DNA from 3 places in the Rhizobium sp. Nf11,1 genome. Region 1 is predicted to be linked to each of the others. Evidence: riboswitches for the same ligand, from Rfam matches in the RefSeq annotation. Region 1 holds a riboswitch; each other region holds the start of a gene.
The links. A riboswitch is a leader RNA that binds a small molecule or an ion and turns the genes downstream of it on or off. The one in region 1 is predicted to bind cobalamin.
Positions count from the first base shown of each region.

Region 2: it holds a riboswitch for cobalamin, as region 1 does, so the genes downstream of both, bluB (5,6-dimethylbenzimidazole synthase) here and cobU (bifunctional adenosylcobinamide kinase/adenosylcobinamide-phosphate guanylyltransferase) in region 1, are expected to answer to the same signal.
Region 3: it holds a riboswitch for cobalamin, as region 1 does, so the genes downstream of both, nrdH (glutaredoxin-like protein NrdH) here and cobU (bifunctional adenosylcobinamide kinase/adenosylcobinamide-phosphate guanylyltransferase) in region 1, are expected to answer to the same signal.

Region 1 is NZ_JBOBHU010000010.1:171,391-174,660, reverse strand. Features, by position in the region: gene ACQ7C1_RS16945 (chloride channel protein) at 1-248, opposite strand, end outside; cobalamin riboswitch at 501-897, shown strand; gene cobU (bifunctional adenosylcobinamide kinase/adenosylcobinamide-phosphate guanylyltransferase) at 1,299-1,808, shown strand; gene cobW (cobalamin biosynthesis protein CobW) at 1,815-2,864, shown strand; gene cobN (cobaltochelatase subunit CobN) at 2,874-3,270, shown strand, end outside.
Region 2 is NZ_JBOBHU010000010.1:37,723-40,992, forward strand. Features, by position in the region: gene ACQ7C1_RS16265 (DUF2865 domain-containing protein) at 1-982, shown strand, start outside; gene bluB (5,6-dimethylbenzimidazole synthase) at 986-1,675, opposite strand; cobalamin riboswitch at 1,718-1,903, opposite strand; gene ACQ7C1_RS16275 (3-deoxy-7-phosphoheptulonate synthase) at 2,185-3,252, shown strand.
Region 3 is NZ_JBOBHU010000038.1:9,937-13,206, forward strand. Features, by position in the region: gene ACQ7C1_RS30560 (heavy metal translocating P-type ATPase) at 1-1,460, shown strand, start outside; cobalamin riboswitch at 1,670-1,893, shown strand; gene nrdH (glutaredoxin-like protein NrdH) at 2,155-2,376, shown strand; gene nrdI (class Ib ribonucleoside-diphosphate reductase assembly flavoprotein NrdI) at 2,390-2,791, shown strand; gene nrdE (class 1b ribonucleoside-diphosphate reductase subunit alpha) at 2,770-3,270, shown strand, end outside.

The DNA.
Region 1 (3,270 bases):
AGCAGCAGCATCTTGTCTTCGATGACCGAGGCGCTCAACCTTTCACTGTCGGCGATGCCGAACACCTGCTGGTGCAGCTCGTTGGAGACATAGCTCATGCAGGTCACGGCAAGTCCCGAGGCGATGCCGACGATGGCGCCCGCCAGCGAGAGGCCGACTTCGCTGCGGCGAGTGAGGGCGCGCAACCGCCCCGGATCGAGGAAAACTCGCAGCGCACGCAGGCGGCGCCGATCCAATTTCATAAGCATGGCTAGACAACTAGGCGGGGAGAGGCCCGGTCAAGGGCGATGGCGCAACCGGCTTGCAGCGCAATTGCGGCGAAAAGCCGGCGGGCCGGTCAAATATTTATTACGTAAATTACTGATAAAAGACGATATTTCCGGTAGAGTCAGTGGTATTGGCGTGACCTTTCGCCCCCTCGCGCTAGAGGAGGGCTGCGAAGGTCGATTGACTTCAGCCCCCGGCTTGCCTAACCATCCCTCAACGGATGGTCGCTTGACCATCCTGACATAACGGATGGTTCCGGATCGGCGTTGCGCCCTTCCGGATGAAAAGGGAATGTGACGGGGCGGACCCAAGCCGGGCGCCCTTATCACAGCCGACCCCGCGACTGTAGAGCGGTCAGGGTCTTCCATCCGGCATCGAGCCCTTCCGGCCGGCAGCCCGCAATCGTGCAGGCGAGCAGGATGGGCGACATGTCGGAAAAGCCACTGGACATGCATGGTGATCAACCGGGGTCGGACGCCTCTATTTCTACGAATCGTCCACCTTTTCACCGATGCAGCCGGGAAGGCGAGGCGGATCCGCTGGCACGATGCGGGGCGACCGGTTTCCGGTCCGCCCCGATCGCGGCCGATACCCGCGAGCCAGGAGACCTGCCATGCGCGCCGGGCGACGAGCCCAATCCTGGGCCAGAGGTCCACTGCCAGCACGGAGGTTGTTTTGGCTGAACGATTGAATTCAGCGCTGCCTTCGGTGGCGCGATGCAGTGGCGGCGGTGCGGTGCTTTCGGCCGCCTGTGTCGAGTATGCGGTACCCCCCTCTGTCCTGCCCGACTGCCGGGGTCGAGCCGCGGGTCTCGACCCGTCCTCCGGACCCTCCACAAGGGGGGAGACCGGCAAGAAGCGAGACCTTCGCCCTACATCGGTTGTTTGGGAAGACCCGTGCCGCGATTCAATCTCCCCCCTTGTGGGGGAGATGTCCGGCAGGACAGAGGGGGGTGTCGCACCCTCAGCCGTCAAGGAATACCCACCCGAAACAAGCCTCGATTATGCCTTCTCTCCCAGGAGCGGCCGAGCATGACCGCTACCCTCATCCTCGGCGGCGCCCGCTCCGGCAAATCCCGTTTCGCCGAAAATATCGTCATTTCCACCGGCCTCGAGCGGCATTACATCGCGACCGGCCGCGCCTGGGACGACGAGATGCAGGCGCGTATCGACCAGCACCAGGACGATCGCGGTCCTTCCTGGACGACGCATGAGGAGCCGCTTGATCTCGTCGGCAAGCTTGCAGCTATCGACAGTGAGGGCAGGGCGATCCTGGTCGATTGCCTGACGCTGTGGCTCACCAATTTGATGATGGAGGGGCGCGATATCGCGGTTCAGGCTGCTGCGCTTGCCGGCTGGCTGCCGCAGGCGAAGGCGCGGCTCGTCATCGTTTCCAACGAAGTCGGCCTCGGCATCGTGCCTGACAATCGCATGGCGCGGGAATTTCGCGATCATGCCGGGCGGCTGCATCAAATGATCGCGACGAAGGCCGCCGAAGTCTATTTCATCGCGGCCGGTCTGCCGCTGAAAATGAAGGGTTGAAGTTCCATGAAACAGCAGAAAATCCCCGCAACCGTCATCACCGGCTTTCTCGGCGCCGGCAAGACGACGATGATCCGCAACCTGCTGACCAATGCCGGCGGCAGGAAGATCGCGCTCATCATCAACGAGTTCGGCGATCTCGGCGTCGACGGCGATGTGCTGAAGGGCTGCGGCGCGGAGAACTGCACCGAGGACGACATCATCGAACTCACGAACGGCTGCATCTGCTGCACCGTGGCCGACGATTTCATTCCGACCATGACCAAACTTCTGGAGCGCGACCAGCGCCCCGACCATATCGTCATCGAGACCTCGGGTCTTGCCCTGCCGCAGCCGCTCGTCGCCGCCTTCAACTGGCCCGATATCCGCAGCGAAGTCACCGTCGACGGCGTTGTCACCGTGGTCGACAGCGCTGCGGTTGCCGCAGGCCGTTTTGCGGATGATCATGATGCCGTCGATGCGCGCCGCGCCGAGGATGAATCGCTCGATCATGAAAGCCCGATCGAGGAGCTCTTCGAAGATCAGCTGACCTGCGCCGACCTGATCGTGCTCAACAAGACCGACCTGATCGACAGCGATGGCCTTGGACGCGTCAAGAGCGAGGTTGCCTCGCGCATCGCCCGCAAACCCGTGATGATCGAGGCCAGGAATGGCGCGGTGCCGGCAAGCGTGCTGCTCGGCCTAGGCATCGGCACGGAAGACGATATCGGCAACCGCAAATCCCATCACGAGCTGGAGCATGAAGAGGGCGAGCCGCATGATCACGACGAATTCGACAGTTTCGTCGTCGAACTCGGCGCCATCTCCGATACGGCAGGTTTCGTCGAGAGGCTGAAGGCCATCATCGCCGCGCATGACGTACTGCGCCTCAAAGGCTTCATCGACGTTTCCGGCAAGCCGATGCGCCTGCAGCTGCAGGCCGTCGGTGCCCGCATCGATCAGTATTTCGACCGCGCCTGGGCGCCTGATGAAGCGCGCAGCACCCGCCTCGTCGTCATCGGCCTGCATGAGATGGATCAGGACGCGGTGCGCAAGGCGATCGAAGCGCTCGCTTAGGGATAGTCGATGCATCTGCTTCTGGCCCAGCAAGGATCGATCAGCGACGGCGAAGAGGCGATCGACCTCGGGCAGACGCCTGGCGATATCTTGTTCCTCTCGGCCGCCGACACCGAGCTTGCAGCGATCGCCGCGGCGTATGCCGGCGGAGTGGCGGGCTATTCGCTGAGGCTTGCAAGCCTGATGAGCCTGAAGCATCCGATGTCGGTCGATACCTATGTCGAGCGGACGGCGCAGCATGCGAGGCTGATCATCGTGCGGGCGTTGGGCGGGGCGAGCTATTTCCACTATGCGCTGGAGGCGCTGCATGCGGTTGCTGCGCGGAATGGCGCGCTGATTGCAGTGCTGCCGGGGGATGCCAAGCCAGATGCCGGACTGACGCCGTTTTCCAATGTGGCGTTGGAGG
Region 2 (3,270 bases), 130 kb from region 1:
CGGTAGCAATAATGGGCCGGAAGCGCGCCAATATGCAAATGCCATGGCCGAGCAGAACCTCGAGCTGCGCAAGGTCCGCAACGATCTGCGCAATAACGGATGCACTTCCGGCAGCATGGTCGTGATTGGCAGTGACAACGCCGATTTTTGCGCCGAACTCTCTGACGCCGAAGCCCGGATGATCGACAATATCCGTTATCTCCAGGAGCGCCGCGACGAGCTGCGCAACCAGGGTGACGGCACTGACGACTCGCGCCGAGAATTGACGGCGGCACTCGAACGCAACGGCTGCAACAGCGACAATTTCTATGCCCCGACCGAGCGTAGCGCAGACGACCCCGCCCCGAGTGTCGAGGAACAGGCGATGCGCACCGATACCTTCATTCCGCTCGGCGGCGGTGAAGAGACCGATCTGCGTTACGGCCTGCCGAGGGCCGAAATGTTTTCACCGATCAGCACCATCTGCGTGCGCAGCTGCGACGGTGGCTTCTTCCCGATCAGCTCAAATACCACTTCGGTGGATTTCGGCCGCGATGCCCAGACCTGCGCCAAGATGTGCCCCGGCATTGAAACCGAGCTCTTCTATCGCGACGTGACCAGCACCGACTCCTCGAACATGATCTCGGTCGCAACGGGCGCGCCCTATAGCGCCATGAAGAACGCTTTTGTCTACAAGAACCGCGCGCCTGGCGAGAAAAATTCCTGCGCCTGCAATCTCACCGCCTATTACGAGGAGATGCGCGGCAAGCAGGCCCTGAGCGAACCGCCGCAGCAGGGCTCGATCACGACGGTCCGCACTAAACCGCCGACGAAAGATACTGCGGCAGCATCAGCCCCGCCGCAGCCATCCGTTGCCGAACGTCCCTACGACCCCACGCAGAACAAGGTTCGTCAGGTCGGCCCGCAATTCCTTGCCGGCGACCAGGGCTCGATCGACCTTGCCAATCCGGCGACGCCGGGCCCGCAACCACAGCAGCAGTAATTGCTACGGGTCGTTGCGTCCCCATCCGTCGTGGAAAACGAGTTCCTCGAGCGGCAGCCGCTGCCGCCAACCTTTGACCGAAAGTTCCGGTTCGTCATAAAGACGGTCGACAAAGCCGGCGCAGAGCCAGGCGACCACCTCGATATGCTCCGGTATGCCGAGAATTGTTTTCAGGTCGCCTTCATGAAAGATGCTGACCCAGCCGATGCCGACCCCTTCGGCGCGGGCCGCGAGCCAGAGATTCTGAATGGCGCAAACGGTCGAATAGGAATCCATCCTCGGATTGTGCGTCCGTCCCAGCACCACGCTGCCGCCGCGGGTGGGATCGCAGGTTACGCATATGCCGAGCGGCGCCTCCACGATGCCTTCGAGCTTGAGGGATCGATAGGCCTGCCGCCGCTCGCCTTCGAACATCGAAGCTGCCTCTTCGTTGGCCACGGCAAAGGCGTTGCGCACGCGGGCGCGGACGGTTGCACTTTTAACGAGAATGAAATTCCATGGCTGCATGAAGCCGACCGACGGCGCATGATGGGCGGCGGTCAGGAGCCGCGCCACGACATCGTCGGGCAAGGGATCGGGCAGGAACTGGCTGCGCACGTCACGCCGCGTCATGATTGCGTGATAGACGGCTTCACGTTCGGCCATGGAAAAACCGGATGCCGCCGAAAGGGCATCCGCATAAGAGGGTCGCATCGTCAAATCCCCAACAACGCAACCGCCCGCCGTCCGCGCGGGTTGGGTCTATCTCGCCAGGCCGGTCTTCTGACTCGGCTTCATCCATCTGCCGCAGCCTTCCCGGCAAAGCCAGTGGCGTGATGAAGCGGCAGACGTCGGCCTTACAGCGTTGGGCACGTTCCGGCCTTGCACCGGATTCCCGATTCTCCCGCCTGGACGGCGGGCACCTGACGGCGCATCTATTTCAGGAAATCGGAACGGAGGCAAGCGTCGGCACGTCAGCCTTAAAGAGGCGAACCCGTGATTTCGCCTCGCAAATTTTGCGTGACAATGAGCGGCCGCGACGCTACATACGCGGAATGTCGACGACTTCAGCCTACGCCTCCTCGCGATTTTATTCGTACCGCTGCTTCCAGCGGATGCGGGTCTGTGCGTAACTGAATTCAACGCGACGACAACCCGAACAGCCGCTAGTCTACCTGGCGGCTTTTCTGTTCCGCACGGTATGACCAAACAGGAGCCATGCCGTGCCCGACACCATCGATGATCTGCGTATTCTCGAGATCACCCCGCTGACCAGACCCGCCGATGTCATCGCGGAAATCCCCCGAACCGCCGCCGTCAGCGAGACGGTGACCAGCAACCGCCACGCGATCCATAAGATTCTCGAGGGTGAAGACGACCGCCTGATCGTCGTCATCGGCCCCTGCTCCATCCACGATCCGGTTGCTGCACGCGAGTATGCCGCGCGGCTGGCCGAGCAGCGACAGCGCTTCTCCAGTGATCTGGAAATCGTCATGCGCGTCTATTTCGAAAAGCCGCGCACCACAGTCGGCTGGAAGGGCTTGATGAACGACCCGCATCTCGACGGCAGCTACCGTATCGAGGAAGGGCTGAGAATTGCCAGAAGGCTGCTGCTCGACATCAACGCGATGGGCCTTCCCGCCGGGGTCGAATTCCTCGAGACGATCACACCGCAATACATTGCCGACCTCGTCAGCTGGGGTGCGATCGGCGCGCGCACGACCGAGAGCCAAATCCATCGCCAGCTCGCCTCCGGCCTCTCCTGCCCGATCGGCTTCAAGAACGGCACCGACGGCGGCGCACGCGTCGCGCTCGACGCGATCCTGGCCGCTTCACAGCCGCATCACTTCCCGGCCGTCACCAAGGCCGGACAGGCGGCAATCGCCTCGACGAAGGGGAATGAGGACTGCCACATCATCCTGCGCGGCGGCAAGCGGCCGAATTATGAGGCGGCCGATGTCGGAGCCGTCACAGCGGAATGCCTGAAACTCGGGGTCGCCCCGCGCATCATCATCGACGCCAGCCATGCCAACAGCAGCAAGGATCCGATGAACCAGCCGGGGGTGGTCAAGGACGTCGCCGGACAGATCGCCACGGGCAAGCATCACATCAAGGGCATGATGATCGAAAGCAACCTCGTCGCCGGTCGCCAGGATCTCATCCCCGGCAAGCCGCTGGTCTACGGCCAGTCCATCACCGATGGCTGCATCGGCTGGGATATATCGGTGGAAGTACTTGAGGATCTCGCCAAGGCTGTCCGCGACCGCCGCAAGGCCGCCGTTGCCGCTTAGGCGGCCGCATTCAACGCG
Region 3 (3,270 bases), on a different contig from region 1:
AAAGCCTTGCCGTGGGGGCGATCATCATGGTTCGTCCCGGCGACCGCATCTCGGCCGACGGCATCATCGTTTCAGGCGAGAGCGTGATCGACGAGGCGTCGGTGACGGGCGAGAGTACGCCGGTGCGCAAGGGCGTCGACGCCGTCGTTTATGCCGGTACGGTGAATGGCGATGCGGTGCTCCGGGTTCGTGTCACGGCGGCCGCAGCCGACAATACCATCGCCCGTGTCGTCAAGCTGGTGGAGGAGGCGCAGGAATCCAAGGCGCCGACGGAACGCTTCATCGATCGGTTCTCGCGCTATTATACGCCCGGTGTTGTCGTGGTCGCCGCACTCGTCGCGGTCGTTCCGCCGCTTTTCTTCGGCGGTTTGTGGCACGAATGGATCTACAAGAGTCTTGCCATCCTTTTGATCGGTTGCCCTTGCGCACTGGTGATCTCGACGCCAGCGGCGATCGCCGCTTCGCTGTCGGCAGGTGCGCGGCGCGGGCTCTTGATGAAGGGCGGCGCGGTCCTGGAAACGCTCGGCAAGGTGACGATGGTCGCCTTCGACAAGACAGGCACGCTGACCGAAGGCAAGCCCAAGGTGACCGACATCGTCTCCTTCGGATTGAGCGACGCGCAGCTCTTGTCGCGTGCGGCCGTGCTGGAGCGGGGGTCAAGCCATCCGTTGGCACTCGCCATCCTCAACCGCGCCAAGGCCGATGGTGTTCCGGTGCCGCCGGCTTTTGAACTCGAGGCGCTGCCGGGCAAGGGCGTCCGTGGCAAAGTCGGGGGCGAGACGCTGGATCTGCTGTCGCCGTCCGCTGCCCGCGAGCGCGGCGCGCTCAGCGCCGAACAGAGTGCACGCATCACTGACCTGAACGACGAGGGCAAGAGCGTGTCGGTGCTGCTTGTCAACGGCGCTGCGGCCGGTCTGATCGCCATGCGTGACGAGCCGCGTGAGGACGCGGTGGCCGGGCTCTCGGCGCTCAAATCGGCCGGCGTCAAGGCGATGATGCTGACTGGGGACAACAAGCGGACGGCAGCGGCCGTTGCCGGCATGCTCGGCATCGACTGGCGCGGAGAGATGATGCCCGAGGACAAGCAGCGGGTCGTCGGTGAACTGAAGCTCGAGGGTTTCACCGTCGCCAAGGTCGGCGACGGTATCAACGACGCGCCGGCGCTCGCCGCCGCCGACATCGGTATCGCCATGGGCGGCGGCACCGATGTGGCGCTGGAGACGGCCGATGCCGCCGTGCTGCACGGGCGCGTTGGCGACGTGGCGCGAATGATCGCGCTTTCGCAGCGGACGATGCGCAATATCCTCGAGAATATCACCATTGCACTCGGGCTGAAGGCTGTCTTCCTGGTGAGCACGATCATCGGGATCACCGGGCTCTGGCCGGCGATTCTCGCCGATACCGGAGCCACCGTGCTGGTTACGATCAACGCGCTCAGGCTGCTCCGCGTAGAGGAATAAATCCTTTCCTCTTCGGAGCGCCGATTAGGGCCGATCCGGAATCGAAAACCGCAGAGCCGGCTACAGGCCGGCTCTCGTCGTTCAGGCCTTCTCCACAGTTCGTTTTGTTTAAGCCTTCATTATCCATGTTTTTCACAGGAACGCAGTGATTTCAAACCTGCCGTAACGCAACGCACAAACCATCCGTTGACGTGAATTTCGATTCGCGTACTATATCTAGTGTTCAAGGTTCCTTCGATTCGTGAGGATCGCGGGCTAAGACGGGAATATGGTGCGTCTCGCCATGAGGGTGGGGCAAGGCCGGAGCTGCCCCCGCAACTGTGAGCGGAGAGCAACTGTCCGATTTCGGGTCACTGGGGCATGATGCCTCGGGAAGGCTGGGCAGGTGCTTCGACCCGTGAGCCAGGAGACCTGCCTTGAATGAAACGTCCACGGGCGGGGTGTCCGGAAGGTCGCGTGCATGCAGCGGAATGATCCGCGCTGTTGCGCTGCCCCGAACGACCGCATGAGCACTTCGGGGTTTGAAGTCATGTCGAGAGCATCAAGGCCGGCGCCCGCGCACATCCTGCGAGGGACCAAGTCAGGCGTTTAAAGCGCCAACCTTGCCAGATCACTATCAAGCATTTCCCCGGACGCCGCATGGCGCCCGATCCCAGTCCTGCGTCCTGAATTCATTGACTTCACGAGGAACATGATGAGCGTTACCGTTTACAGCAAGCCGGCCTGTGTCCAATGCACGGCCACTTACCGCGCCCTCGATCGCCTGGGCGTGGATTATGAGATCGTCGATATTTCCGAGGATGCCGAAGCGCTCGATCGCGTGCGTGGCATGGGCTACATGCAGGTTCCGGTCGTCGTTGCCGGCGAGCAGCATTGGGCGGGCTTCCGCCCCGACATGATCAGCGCGCTCTCCTGACCGGAGAAAAGGAGTGGGGCTGATCGTCTATTATTCCAGCCGATCCGGGAACACCCATCGTTTCGTCGAGAAGCTGGGATTGCGCGCGGCGCGCATTCCCCTCGGCGCTGAGGCCATCCACATTCGCGAACCCTATGTGCTGATCTCGCCTACCTATTGCGGAAACGGCGGTAAAGGGGCCGTGCCCAAGCGGGTGATCCGCTTCCTCAACGAGGCGGAAAACCGCTCCAACATCCGCGGCGTGATTGCTGCGGGCAACAGCAATTTCGGCGAGACCTATGGGCTCGCCGGCGATGTCATCTCGAAGAAGTGCCGGGTGCCGTACCTCTACAGGTTCGAGCTCCTGGGAACTGCCGAGGATATCTCCAATGTCAAAGACGGGATGGGACGATTTTGGACACGGGAACAAATCTGACGCGGGACGCGGGCGCAAAACCGCTGAAAGCGGCCGAAACACTCGACTATCATGCACTGAACGCGATGCTCAACCTCTACGACGACGAGGGAAAGATCCAGCTCGACAAGGATCGCGTGGCGGCCAAGCAATATTTCCTGCAGCATGTGAACCAGAACACCGTGTTCTTTCACAATCTTCGGGAAAAGCTCGATTACCTCGTCACGGAGGGCTATTACGAGCAGGAGGTTCTCGACCAGTATTCCTTCAATTTCGTCCGCGACCTGTTCGATCAGGCCTATGCCAAGAAATTCCGGTTTCCTACCTTCCTCGGGGCTTTCAAATATTACACCAGCTATACGCTGAAGACCTTCGACGGAAAGCGCTATCTCGAGCGCTACGAAGACCGCATCTGCATGGTGGCGCTGGCTTTGGCGCGCGGCGATGAGGCCCTTGCTCGCGACATAGTCGACGAGATCATTTCCGGCCGCTTCCAGCCG